Regions from separate parts of the Streptomyces sp. YJ-C3 genome, predicted to be linked through region 2. Evidence: riboswitches for the same ligand, from Rfam matches in the RefSeq annotation. Region 2 holds a riboswitch; the other holds the start of a gene.

Region 1 (14,694 bases), 2.3 Mb from region 2:
GACGCGTTCGGTGCGGTCGGCCGGGGGCTGGCGCTCGCTCCGCCGTCGTTGTCGCTGTCGGAGCCGCATGCCGCGAGGGTCAGCATGCCGGCGGCCGCGCACACGGCCACGGCGATCGGCGCGCGACGGCGGCGGGTCCGTCCGGACGCCCGGGCTGTCTTCATGAGCGGGTTCCTTTCTGAGCACTGACGCTTCCTCGCGCCTGTAGGGCGGTCGGTCAGAAGCGCAGGACGGCGGCCACGTGTCCGGCGTCCGCCAGCGTGCCGTCGGGGACGAAGACGACCTCCGCGCCGGTCTCCAGGGCGGACTCGACGATCTCGTCGACGATGTCGTGGACCGCGTCCAGGTCGTCGGCGGCGGCCGGTTCGAGATGGCCCTCCCCGGCCCGCACGGTGATGCGGTAGTTCTCCTCCACGACGAGCCGGTGGATCCGGCCGTCCGAGGCCTTCTGCCAGACCTCGTCCACGCCGGCCGCGTAGGTGTTGCCGCCGCGTGCCCGGTCCAGCTCCGCGAGCGCCTCGGCGACCACGCGTTCGGCGTCGTCGGCACGGGCCGGGGCCACGGCCCGCGCGACCGTGTCCGCGGCGGCCCCGGCCAGCCCGCCGAACGGGACCTGGACCGCGCCGTGCGCGGCGGTCCCGATCTCGTTGAGCAGGGACAGGGCGGCCGGCTCCCCGGTGACGTAGAGGGGCCGGGGCTCGTCGCCCAGCCGGTTGCCCAGTGCGGCGTCGGCGTCGCGGAAGAACTGCCGGGTCTGCTCGTCGCGGAAGGTGCTCGGCAGGTCGCCGACGCGCTCCTTGCGCTCGGCGTCGGGGTCCTCCAGGCTGCGGCTCAGCGGGAAGCCGTGGCCGGTGTCCTCGGTGACGCGGTCGCCCTGCCCGTCCCAGAGGGTCATCCGGTCGGCGGCCACGGCCAGCACCCAGTAGGCGCGCTGCGCCGCGTCGGCGGCGACGAGGTTGCGGGTGAGGAAGGTGTCCGCGACCACGACCCGTTCGGGCACGGACCGGTCGACGACCCACGCCTGGTGCTCCCCGGGCGCGGCGAAGACGACGAGCCCCTTCCTGGCGTGGGCGAGGTCCACCTCCTCGACCGCCTTCCTCAGCTGCGCGACCACGTCGTCGCGGCGTTCCCTGGTCACGGCCGGGTCCGCGGCGAGCTGCCGTACGGCTTCGTCGACGAGGTTGCCGAGGCGGACGGGGTCCTGGGCGTTGTCGGGCTTCGTCCGGTGGGTCGGCATCGCCAGGGACACGGCGGGATAGGGCCGCGGTGCGCGCAGCTGCCCGAGAATCGCCGGGTTCAACGAGGAATGCATGCCTGAAGGCCCTTCTGTCGCGATCCATCCATGCTGCGCACAGATCGGCTCATCCAGCCATCCGGATACGAGTAAAAGGTGCGGCACCCCATCAAACAGGTTGAAACTGGTGCACCGGCATCCCGTTCACACCCGCACGCACACCCGTACCGCCCGGAGGGGCCGACATGGAGCAGGCCGTCGAGAAGAGCGCTCCCGCCGCGAAGCTGACTCTCTTCACCCTGACCACGATGGTCATCGGCTCCATGGTCGGCGCCGGGGTGTTCTCCCTCCCCCGGCGCTTCGCCGAGGAGACCGGGGTGGCGGGCGCCCTCATCGCCTGGGCGATCGCCGGCACCGGCATGCTGATGCTCGCCTTCGTCTTCCAGTCCCTGGCCGTGCGCCGGCCCGACCTGGACGCGGGCGTCTACGCGTACGCGAAGGCAGGGTTCGGCGAGTACCTGGGCTTCTTCTCGGCGTTCGGCTACTGGGCCAGCGCCTGCGTCGGCAATGTGACGTACTGGGTGCTGATCATGTCCACCGTGGGCGCGATCTGGCCCGCTCTGGGCGACGGCGACACGGCGCTCGCCGTGGTGCTCTCCTCGGCCGGCCTGTGGGCGTTCTTCCTGATGATCCGGCGCGGGGTGAAGGAGGCCGCGGCGATCAACAAGGTCGTGACCGTGGCCAAGATCGTGCCGATCCTCGTCTTCGTCGTACTGGCCCTGGTGTACTTCAAGCCGTCGGTGTTCGCCGACAACTTCGGCGGCGCCGACTACGCCGGTTCGCTGTTCAGCCAGGTGCGCGGCACGATGCTGGCCACCGTGTTCGTCTTCCTCGGTGTCGAGGGCGCGAGCGTCTACTCCCGGCACGCCAAGAAGCGCTCGGACGTCGGCCGGGCCACGATCCTCGGTTTCCTCAGCGTCTTCGCCGTCTTCGCCTCCGTCGTCATCGTGTCGTACGGGATCCTGCCGATGGGCGAGATCGCCGAACTGCGCCAGCCGTCCATGGCGGGCGTCCTCGAGGAGGCCGTCGGCACCTGGGGCAAGGTGTTCATCAGCGTCGGTCTGATCGTCTCCGTCCTCGGCGCCTATCTCGCCTGGACGCTGATGGCCGCCGAGGTGCTGTTCGTGGCGGCCAAGGACGACGACATGCCGCGGTTCCTGCGGCGCGCGACCTCGGCGGACGTCCCGCTGCCGGCGCTCCTCATGACGACCGTGCTCACCCAGGTCGTCCTGGTGATCACCGCGTTCTCGGACGACGCCTTCAACTTCGCGCTCGATCTCACCAGCGCGCTGTCCCTGATTCCGTACCTGCTGGCGGCCGCCTTCGCCGTGAAGATCGGGACGCGGCCCGACCGCCGTACGGAGGGCGGGCGCTCCTCGACGCGCGAGCTGACCATCGCGGCCGTCGCCACGCTCTACACCGCGTTCATGCTCTACGCGGCCGGGCTGAAGTTCGTCCTGGTCTCGTTCGTCTTCTACGCCCCGGCCACGATCCTGTTCGTCATGGCCCGCAGGGAGCAGGGCAGGCGCCTGTTCTCCCCGCGCGAGCTGCTCATCCTGATCGTCTCCGTCGTCGGCGCCGTGCTCGGCATCGTCGCCCTGGCGGCCGGCTGGATCAGCCTGTGAGACCGTCAACCCCGGAAGGCACACCGTGACTGACCACGACACCCCCGCTTCCGCCGCGTACGGCGTCCACTCCGAGGTGGGCACGCTGCGCAAGGTCCTGGTCTGCGCGCCGGGGCTCGCGCACCGCAGGCTCACCCCGACCAACTCCGACGACCTGCTCTTCGACGACGTCATGTGGGTGGAGAACGCCCAGCGCGACCACGCCGACTTCGTCAACAAGCTGCGCCGGCGCGGTGTCGACGTGGTCGAGCTGCACGATCTGCTCGCGCGGACCATGGCGATCCCCGAGGCGAGGTCCTGGCTCCTCGACCGCAAGATCGTCGCCAATCAGGTCGGGGTGGGGCTGATCGACGACACCCGCGCCTTCCTGGAGTCACTGGAGCCGCGGCAGCTCGCCGAGTACCTCATCGGCGGTCTCGCCACCACCGACCTGCCCGACGACTACCGCTCCGCGTACGTGGCGATGGCCCGCGAGTCGACCGGTGTGCGCGAGTACTTGATGCCGCCGCTGCCCAACACGCTCTACACCCGCGACACCACCTGCTGGCTGTACGGCGGCCTCACGCTCAACCCGCTGTACTGGCCCGCACGGCACGACGAGACGCTGCTGATGAAGGCGATCTACCTCTTCCACCCGGACTTCGTCGGGTCGACCGTGTGGTGGGGCGATCCCGAACTGGGCTGGGGGCAGGCCACGTTCGAGGGCGGCGACATCATGCCGGTCGGCAACGGAGTGGTCCTGATGGGCATGAGCGAGCGCACCTCGCGGCAGGCCATCACCCAGGTCGCGGCCGCCCTGTTCGAGAAGGGCGCGGCCGAGCACGTCGTCGTCGCCGGGATGCCGAAGCTGCGCTCGGCGATGCATCTGGACACCGTCTTCACGTTCGCCGACCGGGACATCGTCACGCTCTACCCGCGGATCATGGACTCGGTGCACACGTTCTCGCTGCGTCCCAGCGACAAGGCTCCCGGCCTCGACATCGTCGACGAGGGCTCGACCCCGTTCGTCGACGTCGTCGCCAAGGCGCTCGGCCTCCCCGGGCTCCAGGTGATCGAGACCGGCGGGGACGTGTACGCGTCCGAGCGCCAGCAGTGGGACAGCGGCAACAACGCGGTCGCCCTCGAACCCGGTGTCGTCGTCACCTACGACCGCAACACCCAGACCAACACCCTGCTGCGCAAGGCCGGTGTCGAGGTCGTCACCATCGTCGGCGCCGAACTCGGCCGCGGCCGTGGTGGCGGGCACTGCATGACCTGCCCCATCGTGCGCGACCCCGTGGACTTCTGACCGCCGCGCAGCCGGTGAGGTCACGCCATGGAACGGACCGCGCTCCACGGACCGGTGCGGGTGGTGGCCTTCGTGGTGGCCGCGCTGGCCACCCTGTGCGTGATCACGACGGCGACGGTGCGCGCCACGGTCCTCGACCCGGCGTTCCACGCGTCCGTGCTCGACGAGCAGCGCGCGTACGACCGGCTCTACAACGAGGTGCTGGTGGACCCCGCGGTCTCCCCGGTCACCAGGGACCTGCTGGCGGGGCTGAACGTCCCGGAAGCCCAGGTGACGTCCAACATCAAACTGGTGCTGCCGCCGGAGACGGTCCGTGCCCTGGCACAGCAGCAGATCGACGCGGTGGTCGGCTATCTGAACGGCGAGCGCGCCACCCTCGACCTGACCGTCGACCTGCGGCCGGTGCTCGCCAATGTCGACCATCTGGCGCAGACCTACTTCGGCGATCTCGTGGCCGGGCTGCAGCGCAGCACGGAACCCGACTTCGACCGGTTCACGGCGGACCTCTCGGACGCCGTGGGCGATCTGGCGGCGGGCCGGGCACCGGAGGGGCTGCCGACGCTCCCGCTCACCACGACGCAGGCCGACCGGGCCGCCGAGACGCTGCTGCGGGCGCTGCCGGAGCGGGAGCGTGACGCGCTGCGCCCGCAGGTCGAGACCGCGCTGGCCGACGGGGACGTGGCCACGGCGCTCGCGGCCGTGGCGCCCGCGGTGTTCTCGGACCGGGCCCGCGAGGCGGTGCGGCAGTTCCAGCGGGCCGTCGACGGCGGCACCTGGGACCTCGGCGCGGTCCTCGCCGCCTCCGGCAACGACCTCCAGGTCCTCCACGACATCCGCCCCTACACCGCCGCGGGACTCGGGCTCGTGGAGATCGTCGCCGCGGTGCTGCTCGTGCTCTCCCTGGCCGCGCTCTGGTTCATCGGCCCTCCCCGGCCGGGCTCCCGGCTGCGGCGCCTCGGGTGGTCGCTCCTCGCCGGCGGGCTGCTGACGGCGGCCGCCGTCGGTGTGACCCGGCTGGTCACCGACGGCCGCGTCGTCGACCCGCCCGCGTCGTGGCCGCCGAGTCTGATCCGGCTCGTCGACGACGTGCAGCACGGCGCCCTCGACCACATCGCCCGCACCGCCCTGTGGGCCGCGCTCGTCCCCGTGGCCGCCGGAGCGCTGCTGGTCCTGGTGGACCGGGTACGGCGGGTGCGGGCCCTGGACTCCCGGCGCCTCGTCACCCTCGGGCTCGGCGGCGCCGCTGTGGCGCTGGCCGGGATGACCGTGGTGCCGCTCGTCGCCCGGCCGGCCGCACCGCGTCCGTGCCAGGGCAGCTCCGCGCTGTGCGACCGCCGCTACGACGAGGTCGCGTACCTCACCTCGCACAACGCCATGTCGACGACGGTCGACCGCTTCATCGGCCCTCTCCAGGACCCGGGGATCACCGCCCAGTTGAACGACGGCGTCCGCGCCCTGCAGATCGACACCTACCGGTGGGAGCAGCCCGACGAGATCGCCGGGCGCCTGCGCGACTCCGACTTCACGGCCGCGCAGCAGGCGCTCATCACCCAGGCGATCAACACGTTCAACCCTCCGCGCGAGGGGCTGTGGCTGTGCCATTCCGTGTGCCGGGCGGGGGCGCTCGCCCTGGTGCCGACGCTGCGCGAGATCGGTGACTGGATGCGCGCGCACCCGACCGAGGTGATCACCCTCATCGTGCAGGACGCGATCACCGGCCGGGACACCCGACAGGCCGTGCACGAGGCCGGGTTGGACACTCTCGTGCACACGCCCGACCCCGACCCGGCGAAGCCCTGGCCGACGCTCGGCGACATGATCGACAGCGGTCGCCGCCTGGTCGTCTTCGCCGAGCGGGCGGACGGCCCGGCGCCCTGGTACCGCAATTTCTACCGGTACGGCATGGAGACCCCGTTCGCGTTCCGCGCGCCGGACGAGATGAGCTGCGCGCCGCACCGCGGCGGCGACGACAAGCGGCTGTTCCTGCTGAACCACTTCATCACCATCGACGGCGGCAGCCGGCTCGACGCGGGCACGGTGAACACCCGCCGCTTCGTCCTGGACCGGGTCCACCGGTGCGAGCGGGAGCGCGGCAGACCGGTCACGTTCGTCGCCGTGGACTACGCCACGATCGGCGACCCGGCGGGCGCGGTCGCCGCGTTGAACGCCGAGCGCTGAGGAGCAGTCGCTCGATGCTCACGCCGTGACTGACGGTCAGAAGTGCGTGGCGATCCCGAAGACCGTGCGGAGCAGGGCCATGTCGTGCCGGTCGCGGTCCGTGGGCTCGTAGCCCTGGTGGAAGGACACCTGCTGGGCGGCGGAGAGGCACGGCACCCGCTCCCCCGCGACCGTGCCGGTGACGAAGCACTCCGCCGGATAGACGAACGGCCGCTCCGCGGCGAAGGAGGCCTGCCGGGCGGAACCGTCGTCGGCGAAGACCAGGGGATGCAGATCGAGTACGCGTCCGTCCGGATCCGTGACGACGAACCGGACGGGGCGCTGGTCCAGGGACTCGGTGAATCCCGCGTCGGCCAGGGCGGCGAGCACGACCGGCTCCTGTTCCTGCCGGTGCATCAGGTCCAGATCACGGTGCTCCCGGGTCTGCTCGCCGACCAGGGCGTCGATGCCCCAGCCGCCCCCGACCCACACGTCCGCCCCGGCCCGGCGCAGCAGGGCGAGCACGGCCCGCACGTCGTCAGCTGTCATCATCCGACGCAGGGTAGGGGCCGGACGGCGTGGGCGGCGACCCAGATGTTCCCGGAGCAGCACCATGCCATGGCCTCCGGGACGTACCGGGAGGCCCGGCCCGCCCGGGAGTGCCTGGTCAGGCCCGTGATACCTTCCGATGGCCAGTCGTACCTTTGTGCGTTCTCGTACGTGCACGGGTCAGGGAATCCGGTGGAAGTCCGGAACTGACGCGCAGCGGTGAGGGTGACGGGCGGAGCCACTGCCACTGGGCCGGTCCACCGGTCCGGGAAGGCGCTCCGGCCGGACGATCCCGAGTCCGAAGACCTGCTGGCGGCCCCCGGGGTCGAGGACCGGCCGGGGGTGGACCACAGACCGGCTCCGCGTATGGGCCCTGGACGCAGAGGAAGTTCCGTGCCGTTCGCACGTCAAGTCCGCCGTCTCGCACCGCTGTTGGCGGGCGCCTTGTTGCTCACGGCCTGCGGCGGGGCAGGCTCCGCCGACACCGCGGACCGGGCCGGCGGGGGCGTCACCCTCGACAACTGCGGTACGAAGGTCCGGGTCGCGCACGCCCCGCGCCGCGCCGTCGCCCTGGACCAGGGTTCGGCGGAGATCATGCTCTCGCTCGGTCTCGCCGACCGGATGGTGGGGACCGCGACGTGGACCGATCCCGTCCTGAAGGGCCTGGAGAAGGCGAACGCGAAGGTCCCGCGGCTCGCCGACCGCTACCCGTCCTTCGAGAAGGTCCTGGACACCGAACCGGACTTCGCCGCAGCCTCGTTCACGTACACCCTCGGCAAGGGCGGCGTGGCGCCCCGCGAGCAGTTCGAGAAGCTCGGCGTGCCCACCTACCTGTCACCCACGGACTGCGCCGGCAAGGACAACAGCGGTGACGGCGACGGCGTACGCACCCGTGCCCTGACCATGGACACCGTCTACGGCGAGATACGCGACCTGGCCCGGATCTTCGACGTGGAGGAGCGCGGCGACAAGCTCGTCGCGCAGCTCAAGTCCCGTGTGAAGAAGGCGGCTTCGGGCGTGGACGCCAAGGGTGTGAGCGTCCTGTACTGGTTCGCGAACTCCGACTCGCCCTACATGGCCGGCTGTTGCGGCGCGCCCGGCATCGTCACCGAGGAGCTCGGTGTGCGCAACGTCTTCGACGACACGCACGAGGAGTGGCCGCAGATCAACTGGGAGACCGTCGCGGACCGCGACCCCGACGTCCTCGTCATCGGCGATCTGACCCGCCGTTCGCAGTCCGCGGAGTCCGCCGCGCAGAAGATCCGGTTCCTGGAGTCCGACCCGGTGACCAAGGAGATGACCGCCGTCCGCGAGAAGCGGTACGTGCTGCTGAAGGGGCAGGACCTGAATCCGACGATCCGTACCGTCGACGGTGTGGAGAAGGTGGCCGCCGCGCTGCGCGGCTTCGGCCTCGGCAAGTGAGCACGGTCCGGCCCGCCCTGTACGGGGCCGCGGCACTCGCCGTGCTGTGCGCGTCCGTCGCCGTGGCCATCACCATCGGACCCGCGCACATCGGCGTCGGCGACGTGTGGTCGGCGGTCGGCGCCCGGATCGGCTGGGGCACCTCCGAGCTGTCCCCGATCCGGGACGGCATCGTGTGGAACCTGCGGCTGCCGCGCACGCTGCTCGCCGCGGTGTGCGGGGCCGGGCTCGCGGTGTGCGGCACCACGCTCCAGGCGCTGCTGCGCAATCCGCTCGCCGACCCGTTCGTGCTCGGTGTCTCGTCGGGCGCGTCGACCGGGGCGGTCCTCGTCGTGGTGCTGGGCCTCGGCGGCGGCGCGCTCTCGGTGTCCGGCGGCGCGTTCCTCGGGGCGCTGTGCTCGTTCGCGCTGGTGCTGCTGCTCAGTCACACCCTGGGCGGGACGACGGACCGGGTGGTGCTGTGCGGGGTCGCCGCGATGCAGCTGTTCTCGGCGCTGACCTCGTTCGTGGTGCTCACGGCGGCCGACGCGGAGACGACGCGCGGCGTCCTGTTCTGGCTGCTCGGCTCGCTCGGCGGGGTCGGCTGGACGGAGGTGTGGCTGTGTCTGGCGGTGCTCGTGGTGACGCTGGCGGTGTGCCTCGGGCACGGCCGGACCCTGGACGCGTTCGCCTTCGGCCCGGAGGCGGCGGCCGCGCTCGGCGTGCACGTGGCCCGCACCCGGCTCGTCCTGCTGTGCGTGACGGCCCTGCTGACGGCGGCCCTGGTCAGCGCGGCGGGGGCGATCGGCTTCGTCGGGCTCGTCCTGCCGCACGCGGCGCGCGCCCTGGTGGGGCCGGGGCACACCCGGCTGCTGCCGGTCACGGCGGTGGCCGGTGCCGTGTTCCTGGTGTGGGTCGACACGCTGGCCCGTACGGTCCTCGAACCGCAGGAGGTTCCGGTGGGCGTGGTGACGTCGCTGATCGGCGTGCCCGCGTTCGTGGCCGTGCTGTACCGCGGCCGGAGCACCCGGTGAGCGCGGGCCTGCGCGCGGACCGCGTGTCCTGGTCGCCCGGCGGCGCCCTGATCCTGGACGGGGTCAGCCTGACGCCCCGGACGGGCTCCGTCACCGGGGTGCTCGGCCCGAACGGCTCGGGCAAGTCGACGCTGCTGCGGCTGCTCGCCGGGGTCCTCGCTCCGGCGGCCGGAGTCGTCACCCTCGACGGCGCCCCGCTCTCCGCGCTGCCCCGCAAGGAGGCGGCCCGGCGGATCGCCCTGGTCCATCAACAGGCTGACACCCAGGTCGAGTTGACGGTCGGCGATGTCGTCCGGCTGGGCCGGGTCCCGCATCGCAGGGCCTGGGCGCCCGTCTCGGCCGCGGACGAGGCGGCGGTCCGTGCGGCCCTCGACCGCAGCGGCCTCGCCGAGCAGGCGCACCGCCTGTGGCACACGCTGTCGGGCGGTGAGCGCCAGCGGGTGCAGATCGCCCGCGCTCTCGCGCAGGAACCGCGTGAGCTGCTGCTCGACGAGCCGACGAACCATCTCGACATCCAGCACCAGCTGGAGCTGATGGACCTGATCACGGGCCTGGAGCTGACCAGCGTCGTCGCCCTGCACGACCTGAACCTGGCCGCCACGTACTGCGACCAGGTCGTGGTGCTGCGGCAGGGAAGGGTCGTGGCGGCGGGCGAGCCGGGGACCGTCCTCACCGAGGACCTCATCGCCGACGTCTACGGCGTCCGCGCGCACATCACCCGGCCCGGTCCCGGCGAGCGCCCCCACATCCGGTTCCTGGGCACGCTCGCCCACGACGGCTGAGGCGCGCGGGGGTCACTCGAACCGGTCGGCATCCCCCGCGCCGTAGCGGACGATCTCGGCCTCGCCGCCGGAGAAGTCGATGACGGTGGTCGGCTCGGTGCCGCAGTCGCCGGAGTCGAGCACCGCGTCGACCGCGTGGTCGAGCCGCTCCTTGATCTCCCAGCCCTGGGTGAGCGGCTCGTCCTCGCCGGGCAGCAGCAGGGTGCTGGACAGCAGCGGCTCGCCCAGCTCGGCGAGGAGCGCCTGGGTGACGACATGGTCGGGGATGCGGACGCCGACCGTCTTCTTCTTCGGGTGCTGCAGCTGGCGCGGCACCTCACGCGTGGCGGGCAGGATGAAGGTGTAGCTGCCGGGCGTGGCCGCCTTGATCGCGCGGAACACGTCGTTGTCGATCTGCACGAACTTGCCCAGCTGTGCGAAGTCCTGGCAGACGAGCGTGAAGTGGTGTTTGTCGTCGAGGTGCCGGATCGCGCGGATCCGCTCGACGCCCTCGCGGTTGCCGAGTCGGCAGCCGAGTGCATAACAGGAGTCGGTGGGGTAGGCGATCAGCGCGCTGTCGCGGATGCCATCGGCGACAGCGCCGATGATGCGCGTCTGCGGGTTCGCGGGGTGCACGTCGAAGTACCGGGCCATCCGTCGAGCGTACGGGATCAAGGCCGCGGTACGACGGCGTTGCGCACCGCGGAGAGCCGTGTACACGCGCGACAATCCCGACACCCGCCCACCCTGCCCGCTCCCGCCGACCCGTCCACGGCCCATACTGATCGGGCCCCGATCACCCACAGAACGACTCCATGGCCAAGAACAGCACCTCCTCGACCACCGTCCCCGACACCGCATGGCTGGGCAGCGGGCGCCACCTGGGGCCCGAGCCCGAGCAGGACGTCCGGCGCAACCTGATCGCTCTCAAGGCGGCCGGGGTGCTCGACGACTTCCTGGACCTCGACCCCGTCGAGGCGGCCCGCTCCACCGTCCTGGCCCGCCGCCTGTTCGAGGCGCGCTGGCGCGTGGCCGACGACGTCACGGTGCGTGCCCAGCTGACGACGTACGACCCCGAAGGTCGCCGCAAGGAGGCCGAGGCCGTCACCTGGGTCCTCGCGGCCGAGGCGGAACAGCCGTGGGACCCGTACTGGCCGTCGCCCGCCACCATGTTCTGGCCGGACAGCGACCGTGTGCCGTGGGACCACGACGCGGTGGGGGGTGCGCGCCTGCGGACGACGAACCACCTGCCGAAGGACGACGACGAGCTGCGCCACCGGCTGCGCGAGTGGACCCGGCAGAGCTGGTACGTCCATGTCGTGGTGCACGAGGCGATGACGCCGGACGCGAAGGGGCAGCAGCCGGTCACGCGGTTCCTGCCGCCGAGTCTGCGGCACCGGGTGATCGAGCACCGGGGCACGCCGGAGCAGGCGCAGATCGTCGACTTCGCGCTGAAGCGGGAGCTGAAGCTGCGGATGCCGCGGGGCGGCGGCGTCGTGCTGCCCACGGCGCCGCAGGGCCCGGACTACGACGCGGACCGTTTCACCGTGCGCAGCGTCTTCCTGGACGGGTCGGAGCCGACCGAGCTGCTGGACCGGATCAAGGAGTTCGCGGCGCTGCCGCGGCCGCTGCCCGCCGACGCCGAGCGGGCCCTGACCCGGCTGCGCCAGGGCTGGCACCTGCTCACTCCGGACGAGGAGCTGGTGCACGCCCAGGGCATGGTCACCCGGTACGCCGAGGCGCTCGACGCCATGACGAAGTCACGTGATCTGTACCGGGAGGCGGCCGACGCGGCGCAGGCCGCGCTGGCCGAGGCGACCGGCGGCGACGGCGTGCCCCGGCCGGTCGCGCCGGGGCAGGTCAGGGCCGACGGCTCGCCGCTGGGCGCTCTCACGAAGGCGTTCGGCCGCTTCCGCGACCCGAACAAGTAGGGCCCGCCGGCGTCACTCCTCGTCCTCCCCCTCGTCGCCCGGGTCGGACATGCGCAGGGCGATCTCGCGCAGCAGTTCGGTGGAGTTGATGTCGGTGCGGCCCTCGTCGTGCACCTTCGCGAGCTGCGTGAAGAGAAACGCGAACGCCTCGACGAGTGACACGCTGGCCGGCATGAGCGCGGCGATGGTCAGCTCGGCGGCCTGCTCCGGATCGGATCCCGCCGGGATCTCGATCGTCGGGAACACTTCCGACACGAGCCGTCCGAGCTGACTCAGGTCGGTGTCGAGTCCGTCGCCGTCGTTGAGCCTGCGCACCATCTCCTGCGTCTCTGTGAGCACACCGATGGCCCGCAGAACGATCTCCCTCTGTTCCATGTGCGGAGCCTATGCGGGCGACGGCCCCGAGGGTGCAACGTGCTCGCAACGTCCTGCCCGCTTCACTGTTCCGTCATGAGCGACGTACCTCGCGTGGAGCTGACCCCCGCGGCCGCCGAACTGGTGCGGCGACTGCGTGACACCCATGGGCCGTTGATGTTCCACCAGTCCGGCGGCTGCTGCGACGGCAGCGCGCCGATGTGCTATCCGGCGGGCGAGTTCCGTACCGGTGCCGCGGACGTGCTGCTCCAGGATCTGGCGGTGGACGGCGTGGCGGAACCGGTCTCGTTCTGGATGTCGAAGAGCCAGTACGAGGTGTGGAGCCATACGCGGCTCATCGTCGACGTCGTCGAGGGGCGCGGCAGCGGCTTCTCGCTGGAGGCGCCGGAGGGCGTACGTTTCCTGATCCGTTCCCGGCTGGTCGGCACCTAGCCATCGACGGGCACCCTGTCGTCTGCTGAACTCCCTTGATGCAGACGAGAGTTGGCAAGCGACGCAAGAGTGTCCTGGCGGCCCTGACGGTCGTGGGAGTACTGGCCGGTGCCACCCTGACGGCGGCGGCACCGGCCGGCGCCGCCGCGGCGGCCGAGCGGGTGGCGCCCGGGGTGACGTACACCGGGTTCGACATCCCCGCCGCCAAGGGCACCGCCCACGCCCATGTCCTCACGGTCGATCTGCGCGATCCGCGCGTACGCGTCGATCTGCTGCACCCGGGCGCGGTCGGGGCCCGGGCCACCGTCTCCTCGATGGCCGACGCAGCGGGCGCCGTCGGCGGCGTCAACGGGGACTTCTTCAACATCACCGAGACCCAGCACCCCGGGGTCGAGGCGACCGGTGCCGCGGTCGGGCCTGCGGTCGCGAGCGGCCGGACCCTCAAGGCGGCCGTCCCGGACGGGCAGCGCTTCGGCCCGGCCCTGCCGCCGGGGACGTCCACCCGCGACGTGCTCGGGGTGGGCGTCGACCGGCGGGCCCGGCTCGACAGCATGGCGCTGGACGGGTCGGTGCGCAGCCGCGAGGACCGGGTGGCGCTCGGCGGGCTCAACCAGTACGCGCTGCCGGTCGGTTCCATAGGTGCCTTCACCGCGGAGTGGGGCAGCGTCTCCCGGGCCCGTGCCACCTGCGGCACGGACACCGTGCGAGCGGCGCCGTGCAGTACGGACACATATGAGGTGACGGTGCGCCGCGGCCGCATCGTGGCACGGGCGGACACGCCCGGCAGCGGGCCCGTCGCGGACGGCAGCACGGTGCTGGTGGGGCGGGAGGCGGGCGCGCAGTGGCTGCGGAAGCTGTCGGCGGGCGACCCGGTCCAGGTGCGGCACCGCCTGGTCGCCGCGCAGTCGCGCATCCCGTACCGGTTCGCGGTCGGCGGCTATCCGGTACTGCGCGACGGAGCCCCGCTGCCCGGCCTCGACGCGAAGACGTCCGCGGTCCGTACGGCGGCCGGCGTCGCGGACCACGGGCGCACCCTCGTCCTGCTGGCGCTGGACGGCGCGCCCGCCTACCGCACGGGCCTGTCCATCGCCGAGGTGGCCGACACCATGCGGTCGTTGGGTGCGGACGACGCGTTCAGTCTGGACGGCGGCGGCTCGTCGACGCTGGTGGCGCGGGAGCCGGGGGCGGCCTCGGTCACGGTCCTCAACCACCCCACGGACTCCCCCGAGCGCCCCGTCGCAGGCGGCATAGGCGTGTTCGCGGGCCGCTAGGACCCGTCGCGCACGGCGACCAGTCCGTTGAAGACGCCGACATAGGCCGTGCCGTCGGGGCCGAGGGTCACGGGCGCCCAGTTGTTGTCGTACGCGACGCCGGTTCCGGCGAGGCGCTTCCAGCGGGTCGCCCCGGTCCGGAAGTCGACGGCCGTGAAGTACCAGGCGTCGACGCCCAGGGAGTTCGGCTCCTTCGTGTAGAAGTACAGCAGCCCGTTGGCGGTGGAGAGTTTCGGCACGGTGGACGGGGAGCGCACGGCGCTCTCCCACACCGTGTCGCAGCCGCTGCCGTCGTCGCGTACGTCGATGCGGCTGACCCCGCCGACGACGCTGCGCCCGAAGGTCAGCGAGGTGATGTTCTCGTAGCCGTAGTTGTTCTCGACGACGAGGCTGTTCCCGTGCGAGATCAGGGAGTTGTCGGTCGTGGAGGCGCCGGAGCCGAAGACGGGGACCTTGCAGACGAGCCGCCGGCCCTCGGGGACGTCGGCGCCGCGCCGGTACACGAGCACGTTCATGCGGTCGTCGGCGTTGTCGGTGATCGCGACGTAGTCGTCGTGTTCGCCGAACAGGTCGGGG
Region 2 (14,694 bases):
GGCCGTCGGGGTGTGCGCCGACGAGTCGTTCGTGACCGCCGCCGAGGGCACGGTCGTCGTGGAGTGCGCGAGCGAACTCACCCGCGGCAAGACAGTGTTCGTCCCCTACGACTCCGACTACCCGCGCGCGTACTACTCGGAGTCGCCCCTGGTGGCCGCCCGCACCGAGCACCGCGGCCGGGTCGCCCTGGGCACGGGCCCGCGCAACTTCACCGAGGACTTCGTGAACACGCTCCTGAAGCGGCCCGCGGCCGGGTAGCACCGGCGCCGGGGCCGGTGCTCACGCGCCGGCGCCGTACAGCGTCCCGCCCACCTCGCGCGCGAGGTGGGCGGCCCAGCGGACGGTCTCGTCGCGGCCCGCGCCCTCCTCGCCGAGGAGGAGCACGAGCACTCCGCCGACCCGCACATGGGCGCGGTACCGGGTGGTCGTCCCGCCCTCGTACATCACGTCCTGGACCTCCAGGAACGCCTCGTCGCCCAGGCCCTTGAGCGGCACGGTCCCGTACCGCTCGGTCGCCGAGCCCGCCTCCATGTCGGAGGCGAACTCCCGGCAGTGCCGCAGGATGTCCTGCTCGACGCGCTGATGGTCGCGGGCCTCGGCGACGGGCAGCGACACGATCATCTGCGTCGCCACGAGGTGCCCCTCCGGCGGCCGGGTCGCACGGTCCACCCACTGGGTGCGGGCCAGCGCCATGGCGCCCCGGTACGCCGCCGGGCCCAGCCAGGCCGGGTCCTTCTCGCCGGCCGCGTCCAGGCAGTACGACCAGCGGCCGCTGCGCTGGTCGTGGGTGCTCTCGTACGGGCCCGCCTGGGTCTCCCCGCGCTCCAGCCCCGTACCGAACGCGGCGTCGGGCAGCAGCGCCTTCTTCAACTGCTCGGCGGTGAAGACCTGCCGGGGCGCGGCGACGGCGTCCCGGCCCGGGGCGGTCGCGGGGCCGGTGGGCCGGACCACCTCGGGGCTCGGCGCCGTCGGGCTCGCGGACGTCTTCGGACTCGCGGACGTCTTCGAAGGGGCGGACGACGACGGCCCGGCCGCGGCCCGGTCCGCCGCTCCCCCGCCGCACCCCGCCAGAAGCACCGTCACCAGCGGCACCACGGCCGTCCCCTGCCACGCGCGCATCGAGCCCTCCCCAAGATCGCCCGCCCGTAGATCGCCGTCACCCTATCCGACACAAGATGTGGGCCTGCCGCGAAAGCCTGACACAAGATGTATGCTCACTCTCGCTGTCGCCGCAGGGGAATCCGGTGCAAATCCGGAACTGTCCCGCAACGGTGAACGTAAGCGCACATAAGCGCCCGCGTGAGTCCGATGACCTGTCGACAGCACGCCCGAGCCGTCCGGCCCGGGCGTCGACGACGTCCGGGCCTCGCGGAATGGGCCGGTGACGACGGCGCCTCCGTGCGCCCGAGCCACTCCCTCCCCGCAGGCCCCGAGCCGAGCGAGGGAGAGCCTCCACGTGACCATCGCGCCGCCCGCCGAACCGGTCTCAGCCGCACCGGACGACGCTCCGGGGACCGCGCTGCTGCGCACCCTGACCGAGCTGACCGCCGACCTCCCCGACGCCGACCCCGGCCGGGTCGCAGCCGCCGCGCTGCGCGGCCGCAGTGCCCGCGCCGACGAGGCCGAGCTGCGCGGACTCGCCACCGAGGCAGCGGCCGGGCTCATCTCCGAGGACCCCGTCTACTCCCGGCTGGCCGCCCGGCTCCTGACGCTCTCCATCGCCGCCGAGGCCGCCTCGCAGGGCGTGACCTCGTTCACCGAGTCGGTCGCGGTCGGCCACCGCGAGGGGCTCGTCGCCGACCGCACCGCCGAGTTCGTGCGGATCCACGCCGCCCGGCTGAACGCGCTGATCGACCCGGCCGGGGACGACCGCTTCGGCTACTTCGGCCTGCGCACCCTGCACAGCCGCTACCTGCTGCGCCACCCGATCACCCGCCAGGTCGTCGAGACCCCGCAGCACTTCATGCTCCGCGTCGCCGCCGGTCTCGCCGAGGACGACAGCGCCCGCGCCGTCGACGAGGTCGCCGCGCTGTACGGCCTGATGAGCCGCCTCGACTACCTGCCCTCCTCCCCCACCCTCTTCAACTCCGGCACCCGGCACCCGCAGATGTCGAGCTGTTACCTGCTGGACTCCCCGCTGGACGAGCTGGACTCGATCTACGACCGCTACCACCAGGTGGCCCGGCTGTCGAAGCACGCGGGCGGCATCGGCCTCTCGTACTCCCGCATCCGCAGCCGGGGTTCGCTGATCCGCGGCACGAACGGGCACTCCAACGGCATCGTGCCGTTCCTGAAGACGCTGGACGCGTCGGTCGCCGCCGTGAACCAGGGCGGGCGCCGCAAGGGCGCCGCCGCCGTCTACCTGGAGACGTGGCACTCCGACATCGAGGAGTTCCTGGAGCTGCGCGACAACACCGGTGAGGACGCGCGCCGCACCCACAACCTGAACCTCGCGCACTGGATCCCCGACGAGTTCATGCGCCGGGTCAACGAGGGCGGCACCTGGTCGCTGTTCTCGCCGGCCGACGTGCCCGAGCTGGTCGACCTGTGGGGCGCGGAGTTCGACGCCGCGTACCGGAAGGCCGAGGCCGAGGGGAAGGCCCAGAAGACCATCCCCGCACGGGACCTGTACGGCCGCATGATGCGCACGCTCGCGCAGACCGGCAACGGCTGGCTGACCTTCAAGGACGCCGCCAACCGGACCGCCAACCAGACCGCGGAGCCCGGCCACACGGTCCACTCCTCGAACCTGTGCACCGAGATCCTGGAGGTGACGGACGACGGGGAGACGGCCGTCTGCAACCTCGGCTCCGTGAACCTGGGTTCCTTCGTGGACACGGCGACCGGGGACATCGACTGGGAGCGGCTCGACGAGACCGTCCGCACGGCCGTCACGTTCCTCGACCGGGTCGTCGACATCAACTTCTACCCGACCGAGCAGGCGGGCCGCTCCAACTCCCGCTGGCGTCCGGTGGGTCTGGGCGCGATGGGCCTGCAGGACGTCTTCTTCAAGCTGAAGCTGCCCTTCGACTCGCCCGAGGCCAGGGCGCTGTCCACGCGGATCGCCGAGCGCATCATGCTCGCCGCGTACGAGGCGTCCGCCGACCTCGCCGAGCGCAACGGGCCGCTGCCCGCCTGGCAGAAGACCCGGACCGCGCGCGGTGTCCTGCACCCCGACCACTACGGCGTCGAGTTCACCTGGCCGGAGCGCTGGGCCGCGCTGCGGGAACGTATCGCCGCGGTCGGCATGCGCAACTCGCTGCTGCTCGCGATCGCCCCGACGGCCACCATCGCGTCCATCGCGGGTGTCTACGAGTGCATCGAGCCGCAGGTCTCCAACCTGTTCAAGCGCGAGACGCTGTCCGGCGAGTTCCTCCAGGTCAACTCGTACCTGGTGGACGAGCTGAAGCGGCTCGGCGTGTGGGACGCGCAGACCCGCGAGGCGCTGCGCGAGTCCAACGGCTCGGTGCAGGGCTTCACGTGGGTGCCCGAGGAGGTGCGGGCGCTGTACCGCACGGCGTGGGAGATCCCGCAGCGCGGCCTCATCGACATGGCGGCGGCGCGCACCCCGTACCTCGACCAGGCCCAGTCCCTGAACCTGTTCATGGAGACGCCGACCATCGGCAAGCTCTCCTCCATGTACGCGTACGCCTGGAAGTCGGGCCTGAAGACGACGTACTACCTGCGCTCGCGCCCCGCGACGCGCATCGCCCGCGCGGCGGGCCGCTCCAGCGTCCCCGCGCAGACCGCCACGCCCGTCGTCGAGGCGGACGCGGTCGCCTGCTCCCTGGAAAACCCCGAGTCCTGCGAGGCCTGCCAGTAATGTCCGACACCACTGCCGAGAAGAACCTGCTCGACCCGGGCTTCGAACTGACCCTGCGTCCCATGCGCTACCCGGACTTCTACGAGCGCTACCGGGACGCCATCAAGAACACCTGGACCGTCGAGGAGGTCGACCTCCACTCGGACGTCGCCGACCTCGCGAAGCTCAGCCCGGGTGAGCAGCACATGATCGGCCGGCTGGTCGCGTTCTTCGCGACGGGCGACTCGATCGTGGCGAACAACCTGGTCCTGACGCTCTACAAGCACATCAACTCCCCCGAGGCGCGGCTGTACCTGAGCCGTCAGCTGTTCGAGGAGGCCGTGCACGTCCAGTTCTATCTGACGCTGCTCGACACCTATCTGCCCGATCCGGACGACCGGGCGGCGGCGTTCGCGGCGGTGGAGAACATCCCGTCCATCCGCGAGAAGGCCGAGTTCTGCTTCAAGTGGATGGACTCGGTCGAGAAGCTGGACCGCCTGGAGACCAAGGCGGACCGGCGCCGCTTCCTCCTCAACCTGATCTGCTTCGCGGCGTGCATCGAGGGGCTCTTCTTCTACGGCGCCTTCGCCTACGTCTACTGGTTCCGCTCGCGCGGCCTGCTGCACGGCCTGGCGACCGGCACCAACTGGGTGTTCCGCGACGAGACGATGCACATGAGCTTCGCCTTCGACGTGGTCGACACGGTCCGCAAGGAGGAGCCGGACCTGTTCGACGACGCGCTGGAGCAGCAGGTCACCGACATGCTGCGGGAGGCGGTCGACGCCGAGCTGCAGTTCGGGCGCGATCTGTGCGGGGACGGGCTGCCGGGCATGAACACCGAGTCGATGCGGCAGTACCTGGAGTGCGTCGCCGACCAGCGCCTGCAGCGCCTCGGCTTCGCGCCCGTCTACGGCTCCGAGAACCCCTTCTCCTTCATGGAGCTGCAGGGTGTCCAGGAGCTGACCAACTTCTTCGAGCGGCGGCCCTCGGCGTACCAGGTCGCGGTCGAGGGCTCGGTCGGTTTCGACGAGGAGTTCTAGGCGGCCCGGGTGAACTCGGCGCGGCGGGAGGCCTGTTCGGCGTCCCGTCGCGCCTGCCGGAGCTGCCGGTCGATGCGGCGGTCGTGGGCGATCCCGTACAGGGACGGGGCGGCGAGGAGGAGGAAGACGAAGAGGACGGTGAGGTAGTTCATCGCTGTGTTCATGTCCTCCACTCTCCCGCCGCCGGACCCCGCCCGGCAGTGGCAGGACTGTCACTGACCCTCGATTTACTGCCAACTCTGCGGCACACTGGCGGGCATGCTGAAGAACGTGGCCGCAGTGCTGCTCGACGGTGTGCATCCCTTCGAACTCGGCGTCGTCTGCGAGGTGTTCGGCCTCGACCGCAGCGACGCCGGGCTTCCGGTGTACGACTTCGCGGTCGCCTCCGTGGAGGGTCCCTCGCTCACCACGCACGTGCCCGGTATGACGGTCTCGACCCCGCACGGCCTGGAGCGCCTGGAGGAGGCCGACCTCATCGCGATCCCCTCGGCGGGGCGGCGGTTCGACCAGTACCCGCCCGAGCTGCTCGACGCGCTGCGGCGGGCGGTCGACCGGGGCGCGCGCGTGCTCAGCCTCTGCGCGGGGGTCTTCGTGCTCGGCGAGGCCGGACTCCTTGACGGCCGCCGCTGCGCGGTCCACTGGCGGTACGCGCGCGAGCTCTCCGTCATGTATCCGCGCACCCGGGTCGACCCCGATGTCCTGTACGTCGACGAGGGCCCGGTCATCACCTCCGCCGGGACGGCCGCGGGCATCGATGCCTGCCTGCACATCGTGCGCACCGAGCACGGCTCCGAGGTGGCCAACGCGATAGCGCGCCGCATGGTCGTGCCGCCGCACCGCGACGGGGGCCAGGCCCAGTACGTGGAGCGGCCGTTGCCCGCGACGCGCTGCGACACCGTCGGCGAGGTCCTGGCATGGATGGAGCGGCATCTGGACGCGCCGGTGACCGTCGAGGAGCTGGCGGCGCGGGCGCACATGTCACCGCGCACCTTCGCGCGCCGCTTCCAGCAGGAGACGGGCACGACGCCGTACCGCTGGCTGCTGCGCCAACGGGTGCTGTTCGCCCAGCAGTTGCTGGAGAGCACGGACGAGACGGTGGACGCGATCGCCTTCCGCGCCGGGTTCGGCAACGCGGCGGCGATGCGCCACCAGTTCATGAAGGCGCTGGGCACGACGCCCAACGCCTTCCGGAGGACGTTCCGGGTGCGGTCGGTCAGCCACCTGTCCGAGGGCCGTCGGTCCGCGTGAGGCACCGGTGACGTCGGCGCCTGACTCCTCACCGGCGCCCCGGCGCCCCTACGGCGTCGAGGCGGCCCGCGCCTCGACCCGCAGCAGCGCGCTGCGCGGCTGCAGCGTGATGCCGATCCGGGCGGTGCTGTCCGTCCTGTCGGTCGGAACCAGTCTCCACTTGGACACCACCGCGCCCAGGACCAGGGACAGTTCGGCCATGCTGAAGTGATCACCGGGGCACTTGCGGTTGCCGACGCTGAACGGCGCGTGCGCCGCCGGCGTGACGTCCGCGGCGCGTTCGGGCAGCCAGCGGTCCGGGTCGAACGCCAGATGGTCGGCGAACGCGCGCGGGTCGCGCTGCATGGCCAGCGGACTGTAGACGATGTCGGAACCGGCCGGAATGCGATACCCGCCGAGTGTCGTGTCGACGGCGGCGAGCCGCGTCAATATCCAGACAGCGGGCCGTATCCGCATGGACTCGGTGATCAGATTCCGCATATATGCGAGTTCCTTGAGGTCGCCGAAAGCGACCGGCCTGCCACCGGTCACGGATTTGACCTCGTCGTGCAACCGCTTTTCCTGCTCGGGGTGTTCGGCGAGAAGCTGGAACACCCACGTCAGGGTCTTCGCGACATTCTCGGCACCGGCCACGACGAGGGACACGACTTGGTCGTGCACCTCCTGTTCGTTGACGGTTTCACCATTCTCGTCGCGGTCCTCGAGCAATGCGGCGAGCAGATCGCCCGGATTGCTTCCCGAAGCCCTTCGCTCGGCGATGATCTCGTCGACCAGCCGATGCAAATCGGCCAGCGCGCTCTCGAATCGCCGATTGGCCGGAAGTGGCAGTCGGTACAGCGGGCCGAAGGAAAGGATCATCCTCCGGTACAGGCCCTCGAAGACGGTGTGCAGCGCCGCGCTCAGCCGGTCGGCCCGCTCGTCGATGGACTCGACCTGGAGCACGGAACGGGCCACGATCCGGGTCGCCGTGCGGAACACCTCGGCCGCGATGTCGACGGTCTGCCCGTCGCTCCACCGCGCGGCCATCGCCCGCGCCTCCTCCTCCATCACGGTCGCGTGCTCATGGATCTTGTCCATCCGGAACGCGGGCTGGATCGCCCGGCGCTGGCGTCGGTGCAGCGGCCCGTTGCTGGTCGCCACGCCCTTGCCGAGCAGGACGCCCATCGTCTCCCACAGCGGCCCCCCGACCAGGAAGTCCGGGCTCTTGAGCAGCGTGGCGACCAGCTCCGGGTCGCACACCGCGTAGGCCGTCTTCGGGCCGAGCTTCAGCCGCACGACGTCGCCGCCGTCGCGCAGCCGGGTCAGGAAGCCGAGCGGGTCGCGCAGCAGGTTCCAGGCGTGGCCCATCAGCGGCGCGCCGCCGGGGGCGGGCGGCGGCTGCCCCGGGTCCGTACCGGGTGCCGCTGCCAGGGTCGATTCGACCGTCATGCGCACTCACCTACCTGGTTGGTCTGTTCGGTCGGCTCGTCGTCGGTGACGTAGGGCGGCGTGGACCGGTCGTCCCAGCTGTCGACCGCGTAGCGGCCGGATTCGTGATGGAACCAGTACACGGAACTGAACCAGTTCCGCATATTTCCCACGCACGACCTGATGGCCGTCGCGAGTTCCCTGCCGTGCGGTCCGATATTTTCCGTGGCGACCGCGAGCTGCTCCACCTCCACCTCCGCGGCAAGGAATTCCTCGATGGTTCCCTGAACCCTTCGGCGTACTTCCACGATTGCTTCCTGGAGGGAAAGCCCTTCGTGCTTGATGAGGCTTATCCCGAGGTTGTGCAATTCGTCGCCCGCGAGCTCCTTGGGCAATGAGCACAGGTCGTTGTACCAGGCGGCGAAATCCTGGCAGGCGAGTGCCGCACGGGTGAAAGCAGCATTCTTCCGCACCCACGCGGGGAGTTCGTACTGTGCGGTCGGCTCCAGCAGGTCGAGCCATATCCAGTGCGCGAACGTATTCCTGCGCAGGGAAATGTACTCGTCGACGGACGGAACGGTGCCCGTCATCCGGTTGTGGAACTCCTGGTCGTACGCGTCGATCACCACGTGGAAGTGGCGGGCGAACCGGGCGCTCCACGTCCGGCTCAGCGAGCCGTAGAGCCGGTCGACGCTCTCCGCGAAGGCCGCGACCAGCGGATCCTTGTGACGCAGGTGAAGCTGTGGTGCCTCCGTGGCCGCGTGCAACTGGACGGCGAGCCGCCGCCAGCTCGTCGTCCGCCCGTGGATCACGTCACGGTCGTGCCGGTCGTCCCAGACGAAGAACCACGCGCTGTAGTCGCAAATCGCGGCCAGCACCTCGTTGGGGGCACCCATGTAATAGCCCGCCATCAAGTCCGTGTAGCACAGACCATCGGCATATTTCTCCACCTTGTCGGCAGGCATGAGGCGCTTTTCGAGCAGCCAGGAGCGGGTCTTCTCCTGGAGCTTCGGCCAATACGGGTGCAGATTGCGAGGAAACGCGTCCTCGATCACCGGAAGCGCCAGCGCCGGTGGGACCGCTGTCTGTGGATAAGCAGGCACGAACAAACCCCTCTCTGCTGCCTGATGGCGTACGCCCCTCCCGCAGTGCCGGGCGCGCGCCGTTGCGTATCCCCGCGCTTTCTATTCAGCACTACAACTGACCGTTCTGGGAACGGATTTGCTCCCCTCACTACCCCCCACCGCCGGAATCGTCCCCTTACATGACCGAATATGGGTCACATGCGGCCGGTCCTGTTCGCACACGCGGCCGTACAAGCAAGGGTGCGGGCATGCACAAGAGCGGCGCCTGGCCGGAAACATCCGTACCAGGCGCCGCTCGGCGCGCAACTGCCCCGCTGGGCTCAGTCGTTGGGGACCACGGGGTAGCGGGGCGTGCCCTCGTCCATCTGCTTCAGGGCGTTCTTCCGCTCCCGCTTCGACAGGCGGTCGATGTACAGGTACCCGTACAGGTGGTCCGTCTCGTGCTGCAGGCAGCGCGCGAAGTACCCGGTGCCGCGCACCGTGATCGGGTTGCCCTTCTCGTCCTGCCCGGTGACCACCGCGTAGTCGGGACGGGCGAGTTCGGCGTACGCCGTCGGCACGGACAGGCAGCCCTCGTTGGAGTCGTCGAGCCGGCGCTGGTCGGCGGGCAGCTCCCGCAGGACCGGGTTGACGACGACGCCGGTGTGACGCACGCCCTCGTCGTCCGGGCAGTCGTAGACGAAGACCTTGCGGTCGACACCGATCTGGTTGGCGGCGAGGCCCACGCCCTCGGCGGTGCGCTGGCTGGCGAACATGTCGTCGACCAGCGCGGCCAGCTCGTCGTCGAACTCCGTCACGTCCTTGCACTCCTTGTGCAGGACGGGGTTCCCGACGACGGTGATCGGCCGCGACGTCCCGCGCTCCCGGTACGCCGCCTCCCGCGCCTCGCAGTCCTCGGTGTCGATGACGAAGCCCTCGTCGTCCACGGGGAGCACGCCCGCGCCCGCAACGTGCTGCTGATCGGTGTCCTGCTGCGCCATGACGGACGTAAGCCTTCCTAGGGAACGGGGGATGTCTTTACCAGAGTACGGGGAGCTCAGGACCGGCCCGTCAGGGGCGCGGGGAACGGCGCGGGCGACGCAGAACCCCGCACCCGGCCGCGGCGGCTAACAGACCTCTTCAAGATCCCGCCAGTCCCGCGAGTCCGGCGAGTCCGCGACCCAGCCGTCCAGCAGTCCCCGCACCAGAGAAGCCGGCGCCGCCACCCCGCACTCCCGCTCCGGCACCCACAGCTGCCCGTCGGTCCGGTGCCCCAGCGGCCCGGGATGCCCCGGCTCGCTGTGGTCGTGCGGATCGAGGTGCTCACCGTCGCCCTCGTCGGACGGCATCCGCGACTCCGAGCACATCCGGCACAGCAGCCGCACCGACGACGACCAGTCCTCGGCGGCGAACCCGGCATCGGCCGCGAGCCGCTCCAGGGCGTCCCGGTCGGACTCGGTGGCGGCCTCCAGGAGCACCACCCAGGTCGGCACCGGCGAGGGCGCCCACAGCTCGATCTCGTCGAACACCGGGTACGAGTGCCCGGTCGCGGTGGTCCGCTCCCCGTGGGGCACCCCGTCGTGCAGCACGACCTCGCCCCAGCGCCGCCCGGACGAGGGCAGCGGAATGGACAGCACCTCGATGCGGGCGGGGTCGAGCCGCCGCCCCCACACCACCTCGGCCTCGCCCTCGGGCGACAGCCGCACGGCGGCGCTGCCCAGGTCCATGCCGGTCGGTTCGCCCGCGGCGGTCGCGCCACCGGGCACCTTCAGCCCGTACGCCTGCCAGGCCCGCCGGGCCAGCGGCCAGTCCTGCAGGGCGGTAGCGGCGATCCCCACGTTCCACCAGTCCGGGGCGCCGGTCTCCCGGTCGAGGAGCGCGACGGCCCGCAGGCCCGCGGCGCGCGCCTGCTCCCAGTCGTGCCGGAACTTGTGCAGCAGGGCGAGGTTGAACCAGGACTCCGACAGCCAGGGCTCCAGGTCCGCGGCGCGGGTGAGCAGGGCGCCCGCGTCCTCGTACCGGCCGTCCCCGATCAGCGTGAACGCGCGGTCCGTGGCCTGCCGCCACGAGGCGGAGGGCCGGTGTCGTCCCTTGCCGAAGATCCTCACGATTCCCGCCTGCCGATACTCGAGGCCTGTGCCCCCTGGACACTCCTCTTTTGTGGGCTCCTTCGCATCCAACCACGTACGGTCGGACGCCCGCTCATTACCCATGGGTTACCCAGCCGACCCTAGGCTCAGACCGGGGTGCGCGACCACTCTGGCCAGCGCCTCGACGACCTCGGGCTGATAGTCCCGGCCCGTGGCCAGACGCAGCCGTTCCAGGGCCGTGAGCGGGCCCTGGGGGCCCTCTTCCCTGGCCATTTCGTCGTACGCGTTCGCTGTCCGCACAATCCGCGCGGTGAGCGGCTGTTCCCGGTAGGGATCGGCCTGCCGCTCGACCACCACGGCGACCTGGGCGTCCACTCCGGTCTGCCGGACGACGGCGCCGCCGAGCAGGGCGATACGGCGCTGCTGGGCGGCGGGCAGCCCGGCCGTGGCGCCCTGGGCGACCGGGTCGAGCAGCGACAGCTGCCCGATGTCGTGCATCAGGGCCGCGTACTCCAGAACGGTCAGATCGGGCCCGGAGAGCCCCAGGTCACGGCCTATCGACCGGCTCAGCGCGGCCACCCGGTGGGCGTGCCCGTGCGGCGTGTAACCGGCGATCTCGGTGGCGCGGGCCAGCGAGGCGATGGTCTGGCGGTAGGTGGCCTTCACCGCGGAGTAGCGCCGGAAGGCCAGCTGGGTGAGGAGCAGCGGCAGACTGATGACGGGCAGCGCCCACACCCCGGCGACGGCGACCGCGAGCGCCATGACGGCCCCCGTGGCGCAGACGGCCGACCCGATGCCGAGCATCGCCCGCAGTTCGTCGCGCAGCAGCGGCCCGAACGGCCAGCGGGTGCGCGCGTGGGCCAGGGCGGCGGCCAGCACGGCGTCGCACAGCGCCGTGAGCACGAGCAGCCCGGCGACGAGCAGCGCGTAGGACGCCCCGTCGCCGAACCACTCCTCCAATTTTCCCTGGTTGTAGAGCGGTTGGAAGCAGACGGCGGCGAAGGCGACGGTGAGCACCCGGCGCGCCATGTGGTCGAACGAGGGCCCCTTGCCGCGGGCCACGTGCGGGACGCACCCGACGAGCGCGCCCGCGACGGCGACCGTGACGACCTGGAGCACGCCGTGGTGCGTGGGCCGGCCGGCCGCCTCGCCGAGCAGCGCGTACGCGAGGGCCCCCGCGGCCCCCAGCGGCGCGGACTCCCGGTCCTCGCCGCCGCCCCAGCGCGCCAGCTCCCCCACGGCGACGAGGAGCCCGAAGGCGAGGGCGACCCCGCGGTCGGCGAGCCCGTGCCAGACGGTGTCGCCGAGGGCGAGCAGGGTGACCGCGCCGGCGAGGACGCGGACGAGGACCACGGCAGCGGGCACCCGCGCCGCCGCCCCGGCCGCGCTGCCGCCCCGGGCGGGTGCCCAGGCCGTCACCGGGAGGCCGCCCCCGGTACGGCCACGCCTTGCGGGCGGGGTGCGGGCAGCACGCTCTCGTCGGCGGTCACCACCGGATGCCAGCCGTCCCGCCCGAGGACCCGCACCAGCGCCCGCACCATCACCGGGTCGAACTGCGAGCCCGCGCACCGCTCCAGCTCCGCCAGGGCGACGTCCACGGGCCGCGCCCGCGAGTACGTGCGCGTGGACGTCATGGCGTCGAACGCGTCGGCCACCGCCACCACCCGCGCGAACTCCGGGATCTGCGTCCCCGCGAGCCCGTACGGGTACCCGCTGCCGTCGAGCCGTTCGTGGTGGTGCAGGATCGCCGCCCGGGCCTCGCCGAGGAAGCCGATGCCGCGCACCATCTCGTGCCCGTACTCGGGATGCAGCTGGATGATCTCGCGCTCCTCTGGGGTGAGCGGCCCGTCCTTGCGCAACAGCCGGGTGGGGACGCCGAGTTTGCCCACGTCGTGCAGGATCCCGGCGAACCGCAGGACCTCCACCCGCTCGTCGGCCATGCCCAGTTCCCTGGCGATCATCATGGACGCCTGCCCGACGCGCTCGCTGTGCCCGCGCGTGTATCCGTCCTTGATGTCGACGGCCTGGACGAGGGCCCGGATGGTCGCCTGATGAGCGGCGCGCTCGCGCTGGTACTGGGCGAACACCCAGCAGGAGATGTACATCGGCAGCAGCACGAGCAGCGAGGCCACCGGCCCGTAGGAACTCGCCCACAGCACCGCCATCAGCAGACCCGCAAGACCGTGCACGGCCACCGGCGCCAGGGACCGCAGGAAGAGGCCGCGCCAGGCGGAGCGCAGCGGTACGCGCTCGGCGGCGGCGAGGATGCCGCCGTCGAGGACGGTGAGCACGACACAGAAGGTGAGCACCGCGGCGGCAGCGGGCACGAGCGCGTACGGGAGGCGGGCCCCGGAGACGGCGTCCGAGCCGCCGAGGGCGCCGAAGACCTCCGCGGCCGCTCCGATGCCGAGGGCGAGCTGGGCCGCCCGCCACAGGCGGCGCAGCCGTCGGGGCCGCTGTTCCACCCGGGCGAGGAGGGCGCCGGGCACGGCGACGAGAGCGGCGGCCGCGGGCGGCAGCAGAAACGCTCCTGCAAGCAGTACCGGGAAGAACGTGCCCATGCCTTTGGGGGCGCGCCGGCCGACGAGCCGGCAGCGGCCGACCTGCTCGCAGCCCGCGTACACGCAGGCGAGCAGCGCCACGGCGGACCAGGAGGTGTCGCGGGAGACGGCCGGAGCGGCGCACACGAGGGCGCCGACGACCGTCAGGAGTACGTACGCGCGGGCCACCGGCGGAACCGACCGCATGCCCAACTCCCTCCCCGTGGCGTTCAGTTCACGGAGAATAGGACGCGATCCGCGCCCTCCGGGCGGCATCGCGGGGATTGCCGGGGCCTGAGGCCCCGGATTAGCACGATCGGGTGAACCGGGTGGCGGACGGGGCCAACCCCCGCGCACGATGCGGAAGTTGCCCGCGCCTCAGCTTCAGGCGAGGGGCGTGCCCTCGTCGGGCGTGGCCTGCCCGGAGCGGATCAGATCGATGCGCCCCATGACCTTGGCCCGAAGGTCCGTCGGCACGTCGTCATGCCCGCAGCACCGCTTGACCAGCTTCTTCACGGCCTGCTCCAGGCCGTACTTCTCCAGGCACGGGGAGCACTCCTCGAAGTGCACCTCGAACTTGGTGCAGTCGGAGTCCGGCATCTCATGGTCAAGGAACTCATAGAGATGGTCGAGGACCTCACTGCAGTCCGTCTCGTGCGGCTCTCCGCAGCTCATGAGCCCGAGCCTTTCGCTTCGTTCGACTCTCCGGCGCCGGCCGGGACGAGCCCGCGGTCACGGGCGTAGTCCTCGAGCATGCCGCGCAGCTGGCGACGGCCCCGGTGGAGCCGGGACATCACCGTTCCGATGGGTGTCCCCATGATGTCCGCGATCTCCTTGTACGCAAAGCCCTCTACGTCGGCGAGATAGACCGCGATGCGGAATTCCTCGGGGATCGCCTGGAGCGCGCGCTTCACATCGGAGTCGGGCAGATGGTCGAGCGCCTGCGACTCGGCGGAGCGCAGACCGGTCGACATGTGCGACTCGGCGCGCGCCAGCTGCCAGTCCTCGATCTCCTCGGCGGCACTGCGCTGGGGCTCGCGCTGCTTCTTGCGGTACGAGTTGATGAAGGTGTTCGTCAGGATCCGGTACAGCCACGCCTTGAGGTTCGTACCCTCACGGAACTGGTGGAACGACGCGTACGCCTTGGCATACGTCTCCTGCACCAGGTCCTCTGCGTCCGCCGGATTGCGCGTCATGCGCAGGGCGGCCGAGTACATCTGGTCGAGGAATTCCAGCGCGTCCCGCTCGAAGCGCGCGCTGCGCTCGGCAGCGCTCTCCACAGGCTCGGGCCCCTCGTCCGCCTGGCCGTGTTCGGTCCCTGCGTCGGTCCCTGTGACCGGACCCACCTCCTCAAACGACGTCGCAGGACCCAAAGAGGTCCCACTCGAATCGGAGGATAGACGACGATCCGGTCCGCCCGCCGCCCGAATAGGAGCGGTCTTGGCCGCGCTCAGCACGCTCCACTCCAGGTCAGGAGTGGTGGCGCGGCTCGGGCAGATGGT

The links. Region 2 has a riboswitch for cobalamin ahead of ACVHNB_RS06210 (ribonucleoside-diphosphate reductase subunit alpha). Riboswitches for the same ligand answer to the same signal wherever they lie in the genome.
Region 1: another riboswitch for cobalamin. It lies ahead of ACVHNB_RS16325 (ABC transporter substrate-binding protein); the one in region 2 lies ahead of ACVHNB_RS06210 (ribonucleoside-diphosphate reductase subunit alpha).

Annotation. Positions count from the first base shown of each region.
Region 1 is NZ_CM132685.1:3,700,659-3,715,352, reverse strand. It holds gene ACVHNB_RS16355 (hypothetical protein) at 1-164, opposite strand, end outside; gene ACVHNB_RS16350 (baeRF3 domain-containing protein) at 218-1,312, opposite strand; gene ACVHNB_RS16345 (basic amino acid/polyamine antiporter) at 1,480-2,919, shown strand; gene ACVHNB_RS16340 (arginine deiminase) at 2,945-4,207, shown strand; gene ACVHNB_RS16335 (hypothetical protein) at 4,235-6,385, shown strand; gene ACVHNB_RS16330 (nucleotidyltransferase domain-containing protein) at 6,422-6,913, opposite strand; cobalamin riboswitch at 7,041-7,241, shown strand; gene ACVHNB_RS16325 (ABC transporter substrate-binding protein) at 7,280-8,335, shown strand; gene ACVHNB_RS16320 (FecCD family ABC transporter permease) at 8,332-9,348, shown strand; gene ACVHNB_RS16315 (ABC transporter ATP-binding protein) at 9,345-10,130, shown strand; gene ACVHNB_RS16310 (L-threonylcarbamoyladenylate synthase) at 10,143-10,763, opposite strand; gene ACVHNB_RS16305 (hypothetical protein) at 10,925-12,040, shown strand; gene ACVHNB_RS16300 (hypothetical protein) at 12,053-12,415, opposite strand; gene ACVHNB_RS16295 (DUF779 domain-containing protein) at 12,491-12,847, shown strand; gene ACVHNB_RS16290 (phosphodiester glycosidase family protein) at 12,886-14,118, shown strand; gene ACVHNB_RS16285 (hypothetical protein) at 14,115-14,694, opposite strand, start outside.
Region 2 is NZ_CM132685.1:1,387,064-1,401,757, reverse strand. It holds gene ACVHNB_RS06220 (nucleoside hydrolase) at 1-259, shown strand, start outside; gene ACVHNB_RS06215 (hypothetical protein) at 281-1,120, opposite strand; cobalamin riboswitch at 1,206-1,336, shown strand; gene ACVHNB_RS06210 (ribonucleoside-diphosphate reductase subunit alpha) at 1,458-3,824, shown strand; gene ACVHNB_RS06205 (ribonucleotide-diphosphate reductase subunit beta) at 3,824-4,843, shown strand; gene ACVHNB_RS06200 (hypothetical protein) at 4,840-5,007, opposite strand; gene ACVHNB_RS06195 (GlxA family transcriptional regulator) at 5,102-6,091, shown strand; gene ACVHNB_RS06190 (bifunctional albaflavenone monooxygenase/terpene synthase) at 6,140-7,519, opposite strand; gene ACVHNB_RS06185 (terpene synthase family protein) at 7,516-8,601, opposite strand; gene def (peptide deformylase) at 8,904-9,563, opposite strand; gene ACVHNB_RS06175 (tetratricopeptide repeat protein) at 9,690-10,670, opposite strand; gene ACVHNB_RS06170 (HD-GYP domain-containing protein) at 10,779-12,005, opposite strand; gene ACVHNB_RS06165 (HD-GYP domain-containing protein) at 12,068-13,399, opposite strand; gene rsrA (mycothiol system anti-sigma-R factor) at 13,577-13,867, opposite strand; gene sigR (RNA polymerase sigma factor SigR) at 13,864-14,538, opposite strand.